2 regions of the Streptomyces sp. NPDC008092 genome follow, and region 1 is predicted to be linked to the other one. Evidence: riboswitches for the same ligand, from Rfam matches in the RefSeq annotation. Region 1 holds a riboswitch; the other holds the start of a gene.
The links. Region 1 has a riboswitch for glycine ahead of gcvT (glycine cleavage system aminomethyltransferase GcvT). Riboswitches for the same ligand answer to the same signal wherever they lie in the genome.
Positions count from the first base shown of each region.

Region 1 (7,575 bases):
GTGGGACGTCACCCCCGGCCGCCCCCGGCTCCTGCTGGCGACGCTGACCGGCCAGCGGGACTTCATCCGCTCCGTGGCGTTCAGCCCGGACGGGCGCACGCTGGCGACCGCGAGCAACGACGGAACGGTGTGGCTGTGGAACGTGCGCGACCCCCGCGACGCCCGGCAGCTGAGCGTGATCGAGCCGCACGCGGGCGAAGTGGCGACGGCCTCCTTCAGCCCGGACGGCCGCACGCTCGCCACCGCCGGGCTGCGGACGGTACGGCTCTGGGACGTGACCGACCCGGACAGCCCCAGACCGCTGGCGCGCCTCGGCGGGTATCTGGGGGACGGCGGAGCGGCCGTGTTCAGTCCGGACGGCCGCACACTGGCCACCGGCAGCAACGAAAGGCCGTCCGCGCTGTGGGACATCACCGACCCACGCCGGCCGAGGACAAGGGACTTCGCCTTCTCCGCCGACTCCGTCCGGCCCGGTTCCTTCAGCCCCGACGGCCGCCTCCTGGCCACGGTGAACACTGCCGACAACACCGTACGGCTCCTGGACATGACCGACCCCCGCCACCCGCGGCAACTGGCCCTGCTGACCGGCTACACCCACTTCGTGTACGCGCTGGCCTTCGCTCCGGACGGCCGCCGCCTGGCCACCGGCGACGGCGGCACAAGGGCCCAGGTGTGGGACGTGCGCGACCCCCGCCGCCCCAGGGAACTGGCCGACCTCGCCGGAAACGAACTCGCGGTTCCCGCGGTGACGTTCAGCCCGGACGGCCACACCCTTGCCGCCGGCGGCAACGACCACACCCTGCGCCTGTGGGAAACCGACATCGACCGCGCCACGGCACGCGTCTGTGCTGTCGCAAGCCCCTCCCTCACCCGCGGCGAGTGGGAGCACTACCTACCCGGAGTGCGCTACCACCCGCCCTGTCCGGCAGCCCCGGCCGGATGACGTCGTGCCGGCCGTCCGGGAAGTAACGAACATGCCGGTCAGGGCCCGTCCCTCAGCACTCGATGATGTTCACCGCCAGCCCGCCCCGGGCCGTCTCCTTGTACTTCACGCTCATGTCGGCGCCGGTGTCCTTCATGGTCTTGATGACCTTGTCGAGGGACACCTTGTGGGAGCCGTCGCCGCGCATGGCCATGCGGGCCGCGGTGACCGCCTTGACCGCGGCCATGCCGTTGCGTTCGATGCAGGGGATCTGGACGAGGCCGCCGACCGGGTCGCAGGTGAGGCCGAGGTTGTGTTCCATGCCGATCTCGGCCGCGTTCTCGACCTGTTCGGGGGAGCCGCCGAGGACCTCGGCGAGCGCGCCCGCCGCCATCGAGCAGGCCGAGCCGACCTCGCCCTGGCAGCCGACCTCGGCGCCGGAGATGGACGCGTTCTCCTTGAAGAGCATGCCGATCGCGCCGGCCGCGAGGAGGAAGCGGACGACGCCGTCCTCGTCCGCGCCGGGGACGAAGTTGAGGTAGTAGTGCAGGACGGCGGGGATGATGCCGGCCGCGCCGTTCGTGGGGGCGGTGACCACCCGGCCGCCCGCCGCGTTCTCCTCGTTCACGGCCATCGCGTAGAGCGTGATCCACTCCATCGCGTGCGCCAGCGGGTCGCCCTCGGCGCGCAGCTGGCGGGCGGTCACGGCGGCCCGGCGCTTCACCCGGAGCCCGCCCGGCAGGATGCCCTCGCGGGCCATGCCGCGGGAGACGCACGCCTGCATCACCCGCCAGATGTCCAGCAGGCCCTCGCGGATCTCCTCCTCGGTGCGCCAGGCCCGCTCGTTCTCCAGCATCAGCGCGGAGATCGACAGACCGGTCTCCTGCGTCAGGCGGAGCAGCTCGTCGCCGGTGCGGAAGGGGTACTTCAGGACCGTGTCGTCCAGCTTGATGCGGTCCGCGCCGACCGCCTCCTCGTCGACGACGAACCCGCCGCCGACCGAGTAGTACGTCTTGGCGAGGAGTTCGGCCCCGGACGCGTCGTGGGCCCAGAGGGTCATGCCGTTCGCGTGGTAGGGGAGCGCCTTGCGGCGGTGGAGCTTCAGGTCGTTGTCGAAGGAGAACGGGATCTCGTGCTCGCCGAGGAGGGACAGGCGCTTCGTGGTCTTGATCGTCTCGACGCGGTCGTCCGCGGTCTCCACGTCCACGGTGCGCGGCGAGGCGCCCTCCAGGCCGAGCAGCACCGCCTTCGGGGTGCCGTGCCCGTGGCCGGTCGCGCCCAGGGAGCCGTACAGCTCGGCGCGTATGGAGGCGACGGCGGGCAGCAGGTCCTCGTTGCGCAGGCGGACGGCGAACATGCGGGCCGCGCGCATCGGGCCGACGGTGTGGGAGCTCGACGGGCCGATGCCGATCGAGAACAGGTCGAAGACCGAGATGGCCACGGGAACTCCTCCAAAGAGGGTGGGGGCACACGTCGTCGGGTGCCCCCACCAGGGAACTACTTGTTCAGGCCGGGGTACAGCGGGTACTTGTCGGTCAGGGCCACCACCCGGGCCCGGAGGGCCTGGGCGTCGTAGGACGGCTTCAGGGTCTCGGCGATCACGTCCGCGACCTCGGCGAAGTCCTCGGCCGTGAAGCCCCGGGTGGCCAGCGCCGGGGTGCCGATCCGCAGACCCGAGGTGACCATCGGCGGCCGCGGGTCGTTCGGGACGGCGTTGCGGTTGACCGTGATGCCGACCTCGTGGAGGCGGTCCTCGGCCTGCTGCCCGTCCAGCTCGGACGCGCGCAGGTCGACGAGGATCAGGTGGACGTCCGTGCCGCCGGACAGGACGCTCACGCCGGCCTCGCGGGCGTCGGCGGCGGTGAGCCGCTCCGCCAGGATGCGTGCTCCCTCCACCGTACGACGCTGGCGCTCCTTGAAGTCCTCCGAGGCGGCGACCTTGAAGGAGACCGCCTTCGCCGCGATCACGTGCTCCAGGGGACCGCCCTGGAAGCCCGGGAAGACGGACGAGTTCAGCTTCTTCGCGAAGGCCTGGCGGGCGAGGATGATCCCGCCGCGCGGGCCGCCCAGCGTCTTGTGGGTGGTGGAGGTGACCACGTCCGCGTAGGGGACCGGGTTCGGGTGCAGCCCCGCCGCGACCAGGCCGGCGAAGTGGGCCATGTCGACCCACAGGTACGCCTCGACCTCGTCGGCGATCCGGCGGAACTCCGCGAAGTCCAGCTGCCGCGGGTACGCCGACCAGCCCGCGATGATCACCTTCGGCCGGTGCTCCTTGGCGAGCCGCTCCACCTCGGCCATGTCGACCAGACCGGCGTCGTCGACGTGGTAGGCGACCACGTCGAACTGCTTGCCGGAGAAGTTCAGCCGCATGCCGTGGGTCAGGTGGCCGCCGTGGGCGAGGTCCAGGCCCAGGATGGTGTCGCCGGGCTGGGCCAGCGCGAACAGGGCCGCCTGGTTGGCGGAGGCACCGGAGTGCGGCTGCACGTTGGCGTACTCGGCGCCGAACAGCTCCTTCACCCGGTCGATGGCGATCTGCTCGGTGACGTCGACGTGCTCGCAGCCGCCGTAGTAGCGGCGGCCCGGGTAGCCCTCGGCGTACTTGTTGGTGAGGACCGAGCCCTGCGCCTCCATGACCGCGAGCGGAGCGAAGTTCTCCGAGGCGATCATCTCCAGGGTGGACTGCTGGCGCACCAGCTCGGCGTCGACCGCGGCGGCGACCTCCGGGTCGAGCTCGTGCAGGGGCGTGTTCAGAAGCGACAACTCAGACATCCGTTCTACGACTCCTCAGCCGGCGGTGAAGGCGGTGTACTCGTCGGCGGAGAGCAGGTCCTCCGGCTCGTCCGCGATGCGCACCTTGAACAGCCAGCCGCCCTCGAAGGGGGCCGAGTTCACCAGGGACGGGTCGTCGACGACGTCCTCGTTGACCGCGGTGATCTCACCGGTGACCGGCGCGTACAGGTCGGACACCGACTTGGTCGACTCCAGCTCGCCGCAGGACTCGCCCGCGGTCACCGTGTCGCCGACCGCCGGGAGCTGGACGAAGACGACGTCACCGAGCGCGTTGGCCGCGTGCTCCGTGATGCCGACCGTCGCCACGCCGTCCTCGGCGGCCGTCAGCCACTCGTGCTCCTTGCTGTAACGCAGCTGCTGGGGGTTGCTCATGGCCTGAATTCTCCTGTACGCGGGGGAGTGCTGGTGAAGGGGGGACTGCTGGAAACGTGCGTGACCAGCGGCGATGTGCGCCGGATCACGCTCGGTGGCCGTTGCCGGCGCTCGCGGAGGCGATCACTTCCGGCGCTTGTAGAACGGCAGCGGCACGACCTCGTACGGCTCGTGACTGCCGCGGATGTCCACGCCGACGCCCGCCGTGCCCGGTGCCGAGTGCGCCGCGTCGACGTACGCCATGGCGATCGGCCTGCCCAGGGTCGGGGAGGGGGCGCCCGAGGTGACCTCGCCGATCACCTCGCCGCCGGCGACCACCTGGTAGCCGGCGCGCGGCACCCGGCGGCCCTCGGCGACCAGGCCGACGAGCACCCGCGGCGGGTTCTGCTCCGCACGGGCGGCGGCCTCGGCGAGCGCCGCGCGCCCCACGAAGTCGCCCTCCTTCTCGAACTTCACCACCCGGCCGAGCCCGGCGTCGAAGGGGGTGAGCGAGGTGGTGAGCTCGTGCCCGTACAGCGGCATGCCCGCTTCGAGGCGCAGTGTGTCCCGGCAGGACAGCCCGCACGGCACCAGGCCGGCGGCCTCACCGGCCTTGGTCAGCGCCTGCCACAGCTCCACCGCGTGCTCCGGCTTCACGAACAGCTCGAAGCCGTCCTCGCCGGTGTACCCGGTGCGGGCGATCAGCGCCGGGACGCCGGCGACGGTGCCGGGCAGCCCGGCGTAGTACTTCAGTCCGTCCAGGTCGGCGTCGGTGAGGGACGCGAGGATGCCGGGGGACTCCGGGCCCTGGACGGCGATCAGCGCGTACGCGTCCCGGTCGTCGCGCACCTCGGCGTCGAACCCGGCGGACCGCTCCGTGAGCGCGTCGAGGACGACCTGGGCGTTGGAGGCGTTGGCGACGACCAGGTACTCGGTCTCGGCCAGCCGGTAGACGATCAGGTCGTCCAGGATGCCGCCGTCGGCGCGGCAGATCATGGTGTAGCGGGCCCGGCCCACGCCGACGGAGGCGATGTTGCCGACCAGGGCGTGGTTCAGCAGGGCGGCGGCCTGCGGGCCGGTCACGGTGATCTCGCCCATGTGGGAGAGGTCGAAGAGCCCGGCCCGGGTCCGTACCGCGACGTGCTCGTCGCGCTCGGAGCCGTAGCGCAGGGGCATGTCCCAGCCGGCGAAGTCGGTCATGGTCGCGCCGAGCGAGCGGTGCAGGGCATCGAGCGCGGTACGGCGGGGTGCGGCGGAATCGGTACTGCTCATCGGTCGGTCGTCTCCCGGAGGTCCCAAGGGCATGACAGGCGAGGGCTGTCCTCCCCATCTGTCATCGGAACCTGAGAGGTTCGCCCTGATCACCTGAGTGATCACGGCTTGCACCTTGGGTGGAGCCACTGACACAGCGGCCCGCTTTTCAGATGTGCCTCGCCCGCGCGGTAACGGGGCCTGAGAGATTCAAGGGAGGGACTTGCTCCTTCGGCGCCCCAGCGAAGACGGCTGGGGACTCTCCCGCGCGGATTCAAGCGGCCGGTATGCAGTTGGCGCGGACATCATTGCACGCCGCCCGGCGCCATGGCAGGCCGGACCGGCCGCTCCGTTCTGTGACGGGTCTGTGGCAGGACGCGAACGGAACCGCGAGACACCGTGCATTACCTTCTCTTTACGTTAAGTGGGGAGAACCTTTCCTGAACCCCCAGGGAGGAAGATCACGGTGACAAGGACCACGGCATACGCGACGACGACGGGCATCGCCCTGCCCCAGCAGCCGACGGCCCCGGCCCGCGAGCGGTGCGGCGAGCTTCCCGCACCGGTCGTCCGCGACCTGCGCGACCGCGCCGGGCGCAGCCCGCACGGCCTGCTCTTCGGCCCCCGCGACCTGGTGGTGGTGACCGGACTGCCCGGCAGCGGCAAGTCCACCCTGATGCACCGCACCGTCCAGGGCATCCGCATCGACTCCCAGGACACCCGGGACCGCTGGGACGCCCGCCTGGCCCGCCTCCTGCCGTACGCCGTCTACCGCCCGCTGGTCCGCCTCGCCCACTACGCCGGGCTGCGCCGGGCCCTCGGCACCCGCGAGGGCGTGGTCGTGCACGACTGCGGGACCCAGGCGTGGGTCCGGGACTGGCTGGCCCGGGCGGCCCGCCGCCGCGGCGGCACCCTGCACCTGCTGCTCCTCGACGTCACGCCGGGCACGGCACTGGACGGCCAGCGCGAGCGCGGCCGGGGCGTCTCCCGGTACGCCTTCCTGCGCCACCGCCGGGCCGCCGGCCGGCTGCTGCGTGCGGCGGAGCAGGGCAGGCTGCCCGAGGGGGTCGGCTCGGCGGTCCTGCTCGACCGGGACGCGGCGGACGTACTGCGCCGGATCGACTTCGCGCGCTGAGGCGTGCTGAGGCCGCTCTCGCGGAGATCGCCTTCGCGGAGACCGTGTTCGCAGGGATCGCCTTCGCAGGGATCGCCCTCGCGGAGATCGTGTTCGCGGGCCGAACCGGCTGGTGGGGTGGCTTTGTCGGCGTCACCCGCTAGCCTTTCCAGCCTCAGCAGCGGTTTCCAGCAGGCGGTAGGCAGATGGACTTCCCGGCGGACATTCCCGCGGACTTCCCGGCACAGGCGCACCCCCACCCGCACGGCGGGTGGCCCGGCAACGAACTGGAGGAGGTCCTGTCGGCCTCCCTCGGCGTGCCCGCGGCGGCGGGCCGGCTCATCGAGGTACTGGGCCGGAGCTTCCTGTGGATCCCGCTGCCGGAGGGCGGCGGCCCGCACAGCGGCCCGCTGGACCTGCCCACCACGCAGATCGAGGGCCAGGTGTACGTGCCGGTCTTCAGCTCCGAGGAGCAGTTCCGCCTGGTGGCCGGCTCCCACCTGTCGTACACGATCGCCCCGGCGGTCGAGTTCGCCCGCGGGCTGCCCCCGCAGGTCGGCATCGCCGTGAACCCCGGGGGAGTGGTCGGTGTCCCGCTGCCGCCGGAGGCGGTCGCCCAGCTCTGCCGGGCCGGCCGCAGCGAACTGGACGGCCCCGCCTCCGGCGGCCGGGTCCGCCTCTTCGAGCCGGACTGGCAGGACGACCCGATGGACTTCCTGGCCGCGGCGTCGGCGGAGTTCGCGGCGATCGGCGTGGTCGCCTCGGCCCGCCGCTGCCTCGCCGCGGTCGAGACGGCGGACCCGGTGATGTTCGTGGGCGTCGAACTCTCCCAGTGGGAGGGCGACTTGCGCGCCCTGCCGCTGGCGGCCCTGGGCAAGGCGCTGGGCCGGGTGCCGGTGAAGTGGCCGGTCAACCTGGTCCTGCTCGACGTGGCGGACGACCCGGTGGGCCACTGGATGCGGGAGAACGTGCGCCCCTTCTATCAGTACGGTCACTAGAAGCGCCCTCAGGACAGCCAACCAAGGGGCGGGGCTGTACTCGTGTGCGGCTCCGCCGCGTGGGCGCGACCAGCCACCACGGAGCCGCACCCGCGCACGGACAATCGGCCCCCGCCCCCTGGGCGCATAAGCTGTCTCCAAACGCGGGG
Region 1 covers NZ_JBIBHY010000020.1:47,386-54,960, forward strand. Annotated here, with positions in the region: gene ACFZB3_RS43930 (hypothetical protein) at 1-943, shown strand, start outside; gene ACFZB3_RS43935 (L-serine ammonia-lyase) at 996-2,363, opposite strand; gene glyA (serine hydroxymethyltransferase) at 2,420-3,682, opposite strand; gene gcvH (glycine cleavage system protein GcvH) at 3,707-4,084, opposite strand; gene gcvT (glycine cleavage system aminomethyltransferase GcvT) at 4,208-5,335, opposite strand; glycine riboswitch at 5,494-5,591, opposite strand; gene ACFZB3_RS43955 (AAA family ATPase) at 5,775-6,449, shown strand; gene ACFZB3_RS43960 (enhanced serine sensitivity protein SseB C-terminal domain-containing protein) at 6,635-7,426, shown strand.

Region 2 (7,575 bases), on a different contig from region 1:
TCCGGGCCCGACTACCCAAACGTCCCGGGCACGGCCTAGGGTTGCTGTGTGAACGAGCTCGATGTCGTAGGTGTCCGGGTGGAAATGCCCTCCAACCAACCGATCGTGCTCCTGCGCGAAGTGGGAGGCGACCGTTACCTCCCCATCTGGATCGGGCCGGGGGAGGCGACGGCGATCGCGTTCGCCCAGCAGGGCATGGCGCCTGCCAGGCCGCTGACCCACGACCTGTTCAAGGACGTGCTGGAGGCCGTCGGCCAGGAGCTCACCGAAGTGCGCATCACGGACCTGCGTGAAGGCGTCTTCTACGCGGAGCTGGTCTTCGCCAGCGGGGTCGAGGTCAGTGCCCGTCCGTCCGACGCCATAGCGCTGGCGCTGCGCACCGGAACGCCGATCTACGGCAGTGACACGGTGCTGGACGACGCGGGCATCGCGATCCCGGACGAGCAGGAGGACGAGGTGGAGAAGTTCCGCGAGTTCCTCGACCAGATCTCGCCCGAGGACTTCGGCACCAGCAGCCAGTGAGGGACCACAGCGGCCCGTCACCCGCCAGGAGGTCGGTGACGGGCCGGTTCGTGACAGAAGTCCGGTGACGGGCCGGTTCGGGCTTGGTCGGGGGCTGGTCGCAGCCGAAACTCATGGGCAATTGCCAGCGGCCATTGAGAGCGTCCTACGGCCTCCCGCCAGAGCATTCGGCTAGCCTTTCCCCGCGGTGGGGCACGGGAAACCACTCCTAGGGTGATTATCACTCGGCGTGCCGAGTGTGGCGATCGTTGACGCACCCCTGGTGACTGCCTACCGTCGAGAAGGCAGGTCAAGGACGGAGGTCGGCGTGAGAAGCAGCGGCGACGGTATGGCTGGGGGTGCCCCCGGACGCGGTTTCGGGGAGAGCGGTCCGTCCCCGCTTCACAGCAGCATTGCCGGTCACGCCCCACAGCGGCCGACCGCAGTGCACAGCGGCGGAGGGGCGGCGTCCATGGCCACCGAGGAGATCGGCTACCGCGGGCCCACGGCCTGCGCGGCGGCCGGCATCACCTACCGGCAGCTCGACTACTGGGCCCGCACCGGCCTTGTCGAGCCCAGTGTGCGGCCGGCCCACGGGTCGGGCACCCAGCGTCTGTACAGCTTCCGGGACGTCGTCGTCCTGAAGATCGTCAAGCGGTTCCTGGACACCGGGGTCTCTCTCCAGAACATCCGCACCGCCGTCCAGCATCTGAGGGAACGCGGTTTCCGCGATCTGGAGCGGATGACCCTGATGAGCGACGGTGCCACGGTCTACGAGTGCAGCTCGCCCGACGAGGTGCACGCCCTGCTCCAGGGCGGTCAGGGCATCTTCGGGATCGCGGTCGGCGTGGTGTGGCGGGACGTGGAGAGCGCGCTTTCCCAACTGCACGGCGAGCGCGTCGACACCGGGGAGACGCTCGTCGGCCACAACCCCGCCGACGAACTGGCACGGCGGCGCAACCGGGCGGTCTGAAGGCCTCATGTGATGCCCCGGCACGGGACACCGTGCCGGGGCATTGTCAGTGCTGTGGTGCAGCATCGGAGATGTGAGAAACGCGCCCACGATCCTGCATCTCGACATGGATGCCTTCTTCGCCTCGGTGGAGCAGGCGTCCAAGCCGAGCCTGCGCGGGAAGGCCGTGGTCGTGGGCGGGCTCGGACCACGCGGTGTGGTGGCCACCGCGTCGTACGAGGCCCGGGTGTTCGGGGTGCACTCCGCGATGCCGATGGGGCAGGCACGGCGGCTGGCGCCGAACGCCGCGTACCTGGTGCCGCGCTTCGGCCTGTACCGGTCGATCAGCGAGCAGGTGATGGGGCTGCTGCGCGGCCTCTCGCCGCTGGTGGAGCCGCTCAGCCTGGACGAGGCCTTCGTGGACCTGGAGGCCGGTGAGGTGGCCTGGGACGCCGCGTCGGCCCTGCTGGTGGGGGAGAGGCTGCGCGCGGACATACGGGCCGTCACGGGGCTCTCCGGGTCGGTCGGGCTCGCCGCCTCCAAGATGCTCGCGAAGATCGCCTCCGAGCAGGCCAAGCCGGACGGGCTGGTGCTGATCGAGCCGGGCACGGAGCGGGCGATGCTGGGGCCGATGACGGTTCGGACCCTGCCGGGGGTGGGGCCGGCGACGGGGGACCATCTGCGGCGGGCCGGGATCACCACGGTCGACGAGATCGCCGAGGCCGGGGAGGACGAGCTCGTCCGGCTGCTGGGCAAGGCCCACGGGCACGCCCTGTACGCGATGGCGCTGGCCCACGACGAGCGGCCCGTGGTGGCCGAGCGGGAGACCAAGTCGGTGTCGGTCGAGGACACCTATGACGTGGACATCCACGACCGGCTGCGGGTGGGTCTCGAGGTGCAGCGGCTGGCCGACCGGTGTGTGCGGCGGCTGCGCGGTGCCGGGCTGTCGGGGCGGACCATCGTGCTGAAGGTACGGCGGTACGACTTCTCGACGCTCACCCGGTCCGAGACGCTCAGGGGGCCGACGGACGACCCGGCGGTGGTGCGGGAGGCGGCGGCGCGGCTGCTGGACTCGGTGGACACGACGGGGGGTGTGCGGTTGCTGGGGGTGGGGGTGTCGGGGCTGGCCGACTACACCCAGGAGGACCTGTTCGCGCAGGCGGCGGCCGGGGAGGGGGCGGCGGAGTTCACGACGGAGGAGGACGTTTCGGAGACGGTTGCGGAGGAGGAGGTGGTGACCGAGCGGCGATGGCCCGCGGGGCACGATGTGCGGCATGCCGAGCACGGGCACGGGTGGGTGCAGGGGAGTGGGCTGGGGCGGGTGACGGTGCGGTTCGAGACGCCGGGGTCGGCGGGGCCGGGGAGAGTGCGGACGTTTCGGGTCGAGGATCCCGAGCTGGAGCCGGCGGAGCCGTTGCCGTTGGTGCCGGGGGTTTCGGCGGACGGGGTGCGTATGTGACCGGCGTGGGGCCGGGCGGGGGTGGGGACGCTCACCGGCGCTTGCCGGGTGTCTCCCCCAGCCTTCGGCCGGGGGACCCCCAGCGCCCACCCGTGCCGCCCCAGCGGCACGACTGCCCGCACGGGTAGAGCCGGGTAGCCAGGCGGCTGGGCAGCGTCCCGGCGTCGGCCCTACGCCCCGGCGTCCTCCGTGCCTGCCAGTTTGCCGAAGTCGTGGTCCGGGCGGTCCGGTGGCGGGGCGGTCGTGTCCAGGCCGTAGTGGTGGTAGAGCTGGAGTTCCTGTTCCGGGGAGAGGTGGCGGCCCACGCCGAAGTCGGGGGCGTCTTTGATCAGGGCGCGGTCGAAGGGGACCTTGAGGGTGCCCTCGACCAGTTCGCTGGGCTCCAGGGGCACGAAGGCGTCCCGGGAGAACAGGCCGGTGCGTATGGCCGCCCACTCCGGCACGCCCGTCGCGTCGTCGAGGTACACCTCGTCGATCGTGCCGATCTTCGTGCCGTTGCGGTCGAACGCCTTGCGGCCGATCAGGTTGCGCGGATCGATGTCGGTCTGCACGGGCCCTCCACTTGGTCGCAACTCATCCGTAAGCACTACAAAAGAGCACATTGAAGGAGGCGGCCACTCGAAGGCTCCGGTGTTGCCCTCGCTGGTAGGCTGGCAGCGGCTGCTGACCCCGTGCGGGAGAGTCCTCCGGGCAACCGGAGGCGCCGAAGGAGCAAATCCTCCCCGGAATCTCTCAGGCTCACGTACCGCACGGACGAGGTCACTCTGGAAAGCAGGGCGGATGTCGACGGCGTCCGCCCTCACCGACGGTGAAAACCGGTGGTCCGCGAGGGCGCACCGGTGAAGCTCTCAGGTCAGATGACAGAGGGGGAGGCCGTCGGGGTACCCGTGCCGGGGTACCCCTCGAAGGTCGCGTCAGACCAGGAGGCCTCCGTAATGACCGCCCAGCGCATCCCGCTCTCCGAACTTGAGCAGGGGATTCCCTTCGAGCAGCGCCACATCGGCCCCGATCACGAGGCCCGGGCCAAGATGCTCGCCCAGGTCGGGTACGGCTCGCTCGACGAGCTGACCGCCGCCGCCGTGCCGGACGTGATCAAGAACGCCGACCGCCTGCAGCTGCCGGACGCCCGGACCGAGGCCGAGGTCCTGGCCGAGCTGCGGTCGCTGGCCGACCGGAACCAGGTGCTCGACTCGATGATCGGCCTGGGGTACTACGGGACCTTCACGCCGCCCGTGATCCTGCGCAACGTGATGGAGAACCCCGCCTGGTACACGGCCTACACGCCCTACCAGCCGGAGATCTCCCAGGGCCGGCTGGAGGCGCTGCTGAACTTCCAGACCGTGGTCGCCGACCTCACCGGACTGCCCACCTCCGGTGCCTCGCTGCTCGACGAGGGCACGGCCGCCGCCGAGGCCATGGCCCTGTCGCTGCGCATGGGCAAGAACAAGAAGGGCGTCTTCGTCGTCGACGCGGACGCGCTGCCGCAGACCATCGCCGTGATCCAGACCCGGGCCGAGCCCACGGGCGTGGAGGTCGTGGTCGCCGACCTCACCGACGGCATCCCGGCGGACCTCGCCGGGCGGGAGATCAACGGGGTGCTCGTCCAGTACCCCGGCGCCTCCGGAGCCGTACGCGACATCAAGGGCGTCATCGAGCAGGCCCATGAAGCCGGTGCGCTCGTCACCGTCGCCGCCGACCTGCTCGCGCTGACCCTGCTGGCGTCGCCGGGCGAGCTCGGCGCCGACATCGCCGTCGGCACCACCCAGCGGTTCGGCGTGCCGATGGGCTTCGGCGGGCCGCACGCCGGTTACATGGCGGTCCGCGAGAAGTTCGCGCGCAGCCTGCCCGGACGGCTCGTGGGCGTCTCCGTGGACGCCGACGGCAACAGGGCGTACCGGCTGGCGCTGCAGACCCGCGAGCAGCACATCCGGCGGGAGAAGGCCACCAGCAACATCTGCACCGCGCAGGTGCTGCTCGCCGTGATGGCCGGCATGTACGCCGTCTACCACGGTCCCGAGGGGCTCAAGGCCATCGCCCAGCGGACGCACCGCTACGCCACGATCCTCGCCGCGGGCCTCAGGGCCGGCGGTGTCGGGATCGTCCACGGCGCCTACTTCGACACCCTCACCGCCCGGGTGCCCGGCAAGGCCGCCGAGATCGTCGCCGCCGCCCGCCGGGGCGGCGTCAACCTGCGGCTCGTCGACGCCGACCACGTCTCCATGGCCTGCGACGAGACCACCACCCGCGCCCAGCTGAGCGCCGTCTGGACGGCCTTCGGCGTCGAGGGCGACGTCGCGGCGCTGGACGCCGTCACCGAGGACACGCTGCCCGAGGCGCTGCTGCGCACCGACGGCTACCTGACCCACCCCGTCTTCGAGCAGCACCGCTCCGAGACCGCGATGCTCCGCTACCTGCGCCGGCTCGCCGACCGGGACTACGCGCTGGACCGCGGCATGATCCCGCTGGGCTCCTGCACCATGAAGCTCAACGCGACCACCGAGATGGAACCGGTCACCTGGCCCGAGTTCGGCCAGCTGCACCCGTTCGCCCCCGCCGAGCAGGCGCAGGGCTACCTCACCCTCATCCGGGAGCTGGAGGACCGGCTCGCCGAGGTCACCGGGTACGACAAGGTGTCCCTGCAGCCCAACGCCGGATCGCAGGGCGAGCTGGCCGGGCTGCTCGCCGTACGCGCGTACCACCGCGCCAACGGCGACGCGCAGCGGACCGTGTGCCTGATCCCGTCGTCCGCGCACGGCACCAACGCCGCGAGCGCCGTGATGGCGGGCATGAAGGTCGTCGTCGTGAAGACCGCCGAGGACGGCGAGATCGACGTCGCGGACCTGCGGGCGAAGATCGAGCAGCACCGCGACGAGCTCGCCGTGCTGATGATCACCTACCCGTCCACGCACGGTGTGTTCGAGGAGCACGTCGCCGACATCTGCGCGCAGGTGCACGAGGCCGGCGGTCAGGTGTACGTCGACGGGGCCAACCTCAACGCCCTGGTCGGGGTCGCCAAGCCCGGCCACTTCGGTGGCGACGTCTCCCACCTCAACCTGCACAAGACCTTCTGCATCCCGCACGGCGGCGGCGGTCCCGGTGTCGGTCCGGTGGCGGTGCGCGCGCACCTCGCGCCGTACCTGCCGAACCACCCGATGCAGCCCGCCGCCGGGCCGGAGACGGGCGTCGGGCCGATCTCGGCCGCGCCGTGGGGCTCGGCGGGCATCCTGCCGATCTCGTGGGCGTACGTCCGCCTCATGGGCGGCGAGGGGCTGAAGCGGGCCACGCAGGTGGCCGTGCTCAGCGCCAACTACGTCGCCAAGCGGTTGGAGCCGCACTTCCCCGTGCTCTACACCGGGCCCGGCGGGCTGGTCGCGCACGAGTGCATCATCGACCTGCGGCCGCTGACCAAGGCGACCGGAGTGAGCGTCGACGACGTCGCCAAGCGGCTCATCGACTACGGCTTCCACGCGCCGACGATGTCCTTCCCGGTGGCCGGCACGCTGATGATCGAGCCGACCGAGTCCGAGGACCTCGGCGAGCTGGACCGGTTCTGCGAGGCGATGATCGCCATCCGTGCCGAGATCGACAAGGTCGGGGCGGGGGAGTGGTCCGCCGACGACAACCCGCTGCACGGTGCCCCGCACACCGCCGGGGCGCTGGGCGGCGAGTGGAAGCACGCGTACAGCCGGGAGGAGGCCGTCTTCCCCGCCGGGGTGTCCGCCGCCGACAAGTACTGGCCGCCGGTGCGCCGGATCGACCAGGCCTTCGGTGACCGGAACCTGGTGTGCTCCTGCCCGCCGCTGGACGCGTACGAGGACTGACGCACCGGCACAGAACGAGAGGCCCCGCTTCGGCGGGGCCTCTCGCGTCATGCCGGGTACGCGTGCGTCTGGGTCGCTTTCACCGTCGCCCAGACCGTGGCGCCGGGATGCAGGTCCAGTTCTGCGGCTGCGACGGTGGTCAGGTCTGCGGCGAGGGCGAGTTCGCCGGTCAGGTCGGCGCGGATCTGGTCGCCGTGGGTCTCCAGGCCGGCGACCTCGCAGCGCCAGAGGTTGCGGGCGCTGGCGCCCGTGGGGCGGTCCCGGAAGAGGGTGACGGCGCTCGGCGGGAACGCGACGAAGACGTCGCCGACGAGGACTTCGGTGGTGGTGATGGCGGTGGTGTTCGAGGGGCCCGAGTCCAGTTCGACCGTGTGGCCGTCGGCCCGGCCCCGGTAGAGGTTGAGGCCGACCAGGTGGGCGATGTAGTCGGTGCGCGGGTGGCGGGCGATGTCGGCGGGTGTGCCCTCCTGGACGACCCGGCCGTCCTCGATGACGATCAGGCGGTCGGCCAGCACCATGGCGTCCAGCGGGTCGTGCGTGACCAGCACCGCGACGGCCTCGAACTCGGACAGGTGGCGGCGGAGTTGGGACCGTACGTCGAGGCGGGTGCGGGCGTCGAGGGCGGCGAGCGGTTCGTCCAGGAGGAGGAGACGGGGGTGGGTGGCCAGGGCGCGGGCCAGTGCCACGCGCTGGGCCTGGCCGCCGGAGAGACGGCGGGGTTTGACGCCGGCGTGTTCGGCGAGGCCCATGCGGTCCAGCCAGGCGGCCGCCCGGGCGCGGGCCTCGGCCTTCGTCGCACCCTGGCAGCGGGGGCCGAAGGCGACGTTGTCGAGGGCCGTGAG
Region 2 covers NZ_JBIBHY010000007.1:7,471-15,045, forward strand. Annotated here, with positions in the region: gene ACFZB3_RS23060 (bifunctional nuclease family protein) at 49-522, shown strand; gene ACFZB3_RS23065 (MerR family transcriptional regulator) at 830-1,474, shown strand; gene ACFZB3_RS23070 (DNA polymerase IV) at 1,548-2,912, shown strand; gene ACFZB3_RS23075 (PRC-barrel domain-containing protein) at 3,083-3,463, opposite strand; glycine riboswitch at 3,577-3,670, shown strand; gene gcvP (aminomethyl-transferring glycine dehydrogenase) at 3,848-6,733, shown strand; gene ACFZB3_RS23085 (ATP-binding cassette domain-containing protein) at 6,781-7,575, opposite strand, start outside.
Region 2: another riboswitch for glycine. It lies ahead of gcvP (aminomethyl-transferring glycine dehydrogenase); the one in region 1 lies ahead of gcvT (glycine cleavage system aminomethyltransferase GcvT).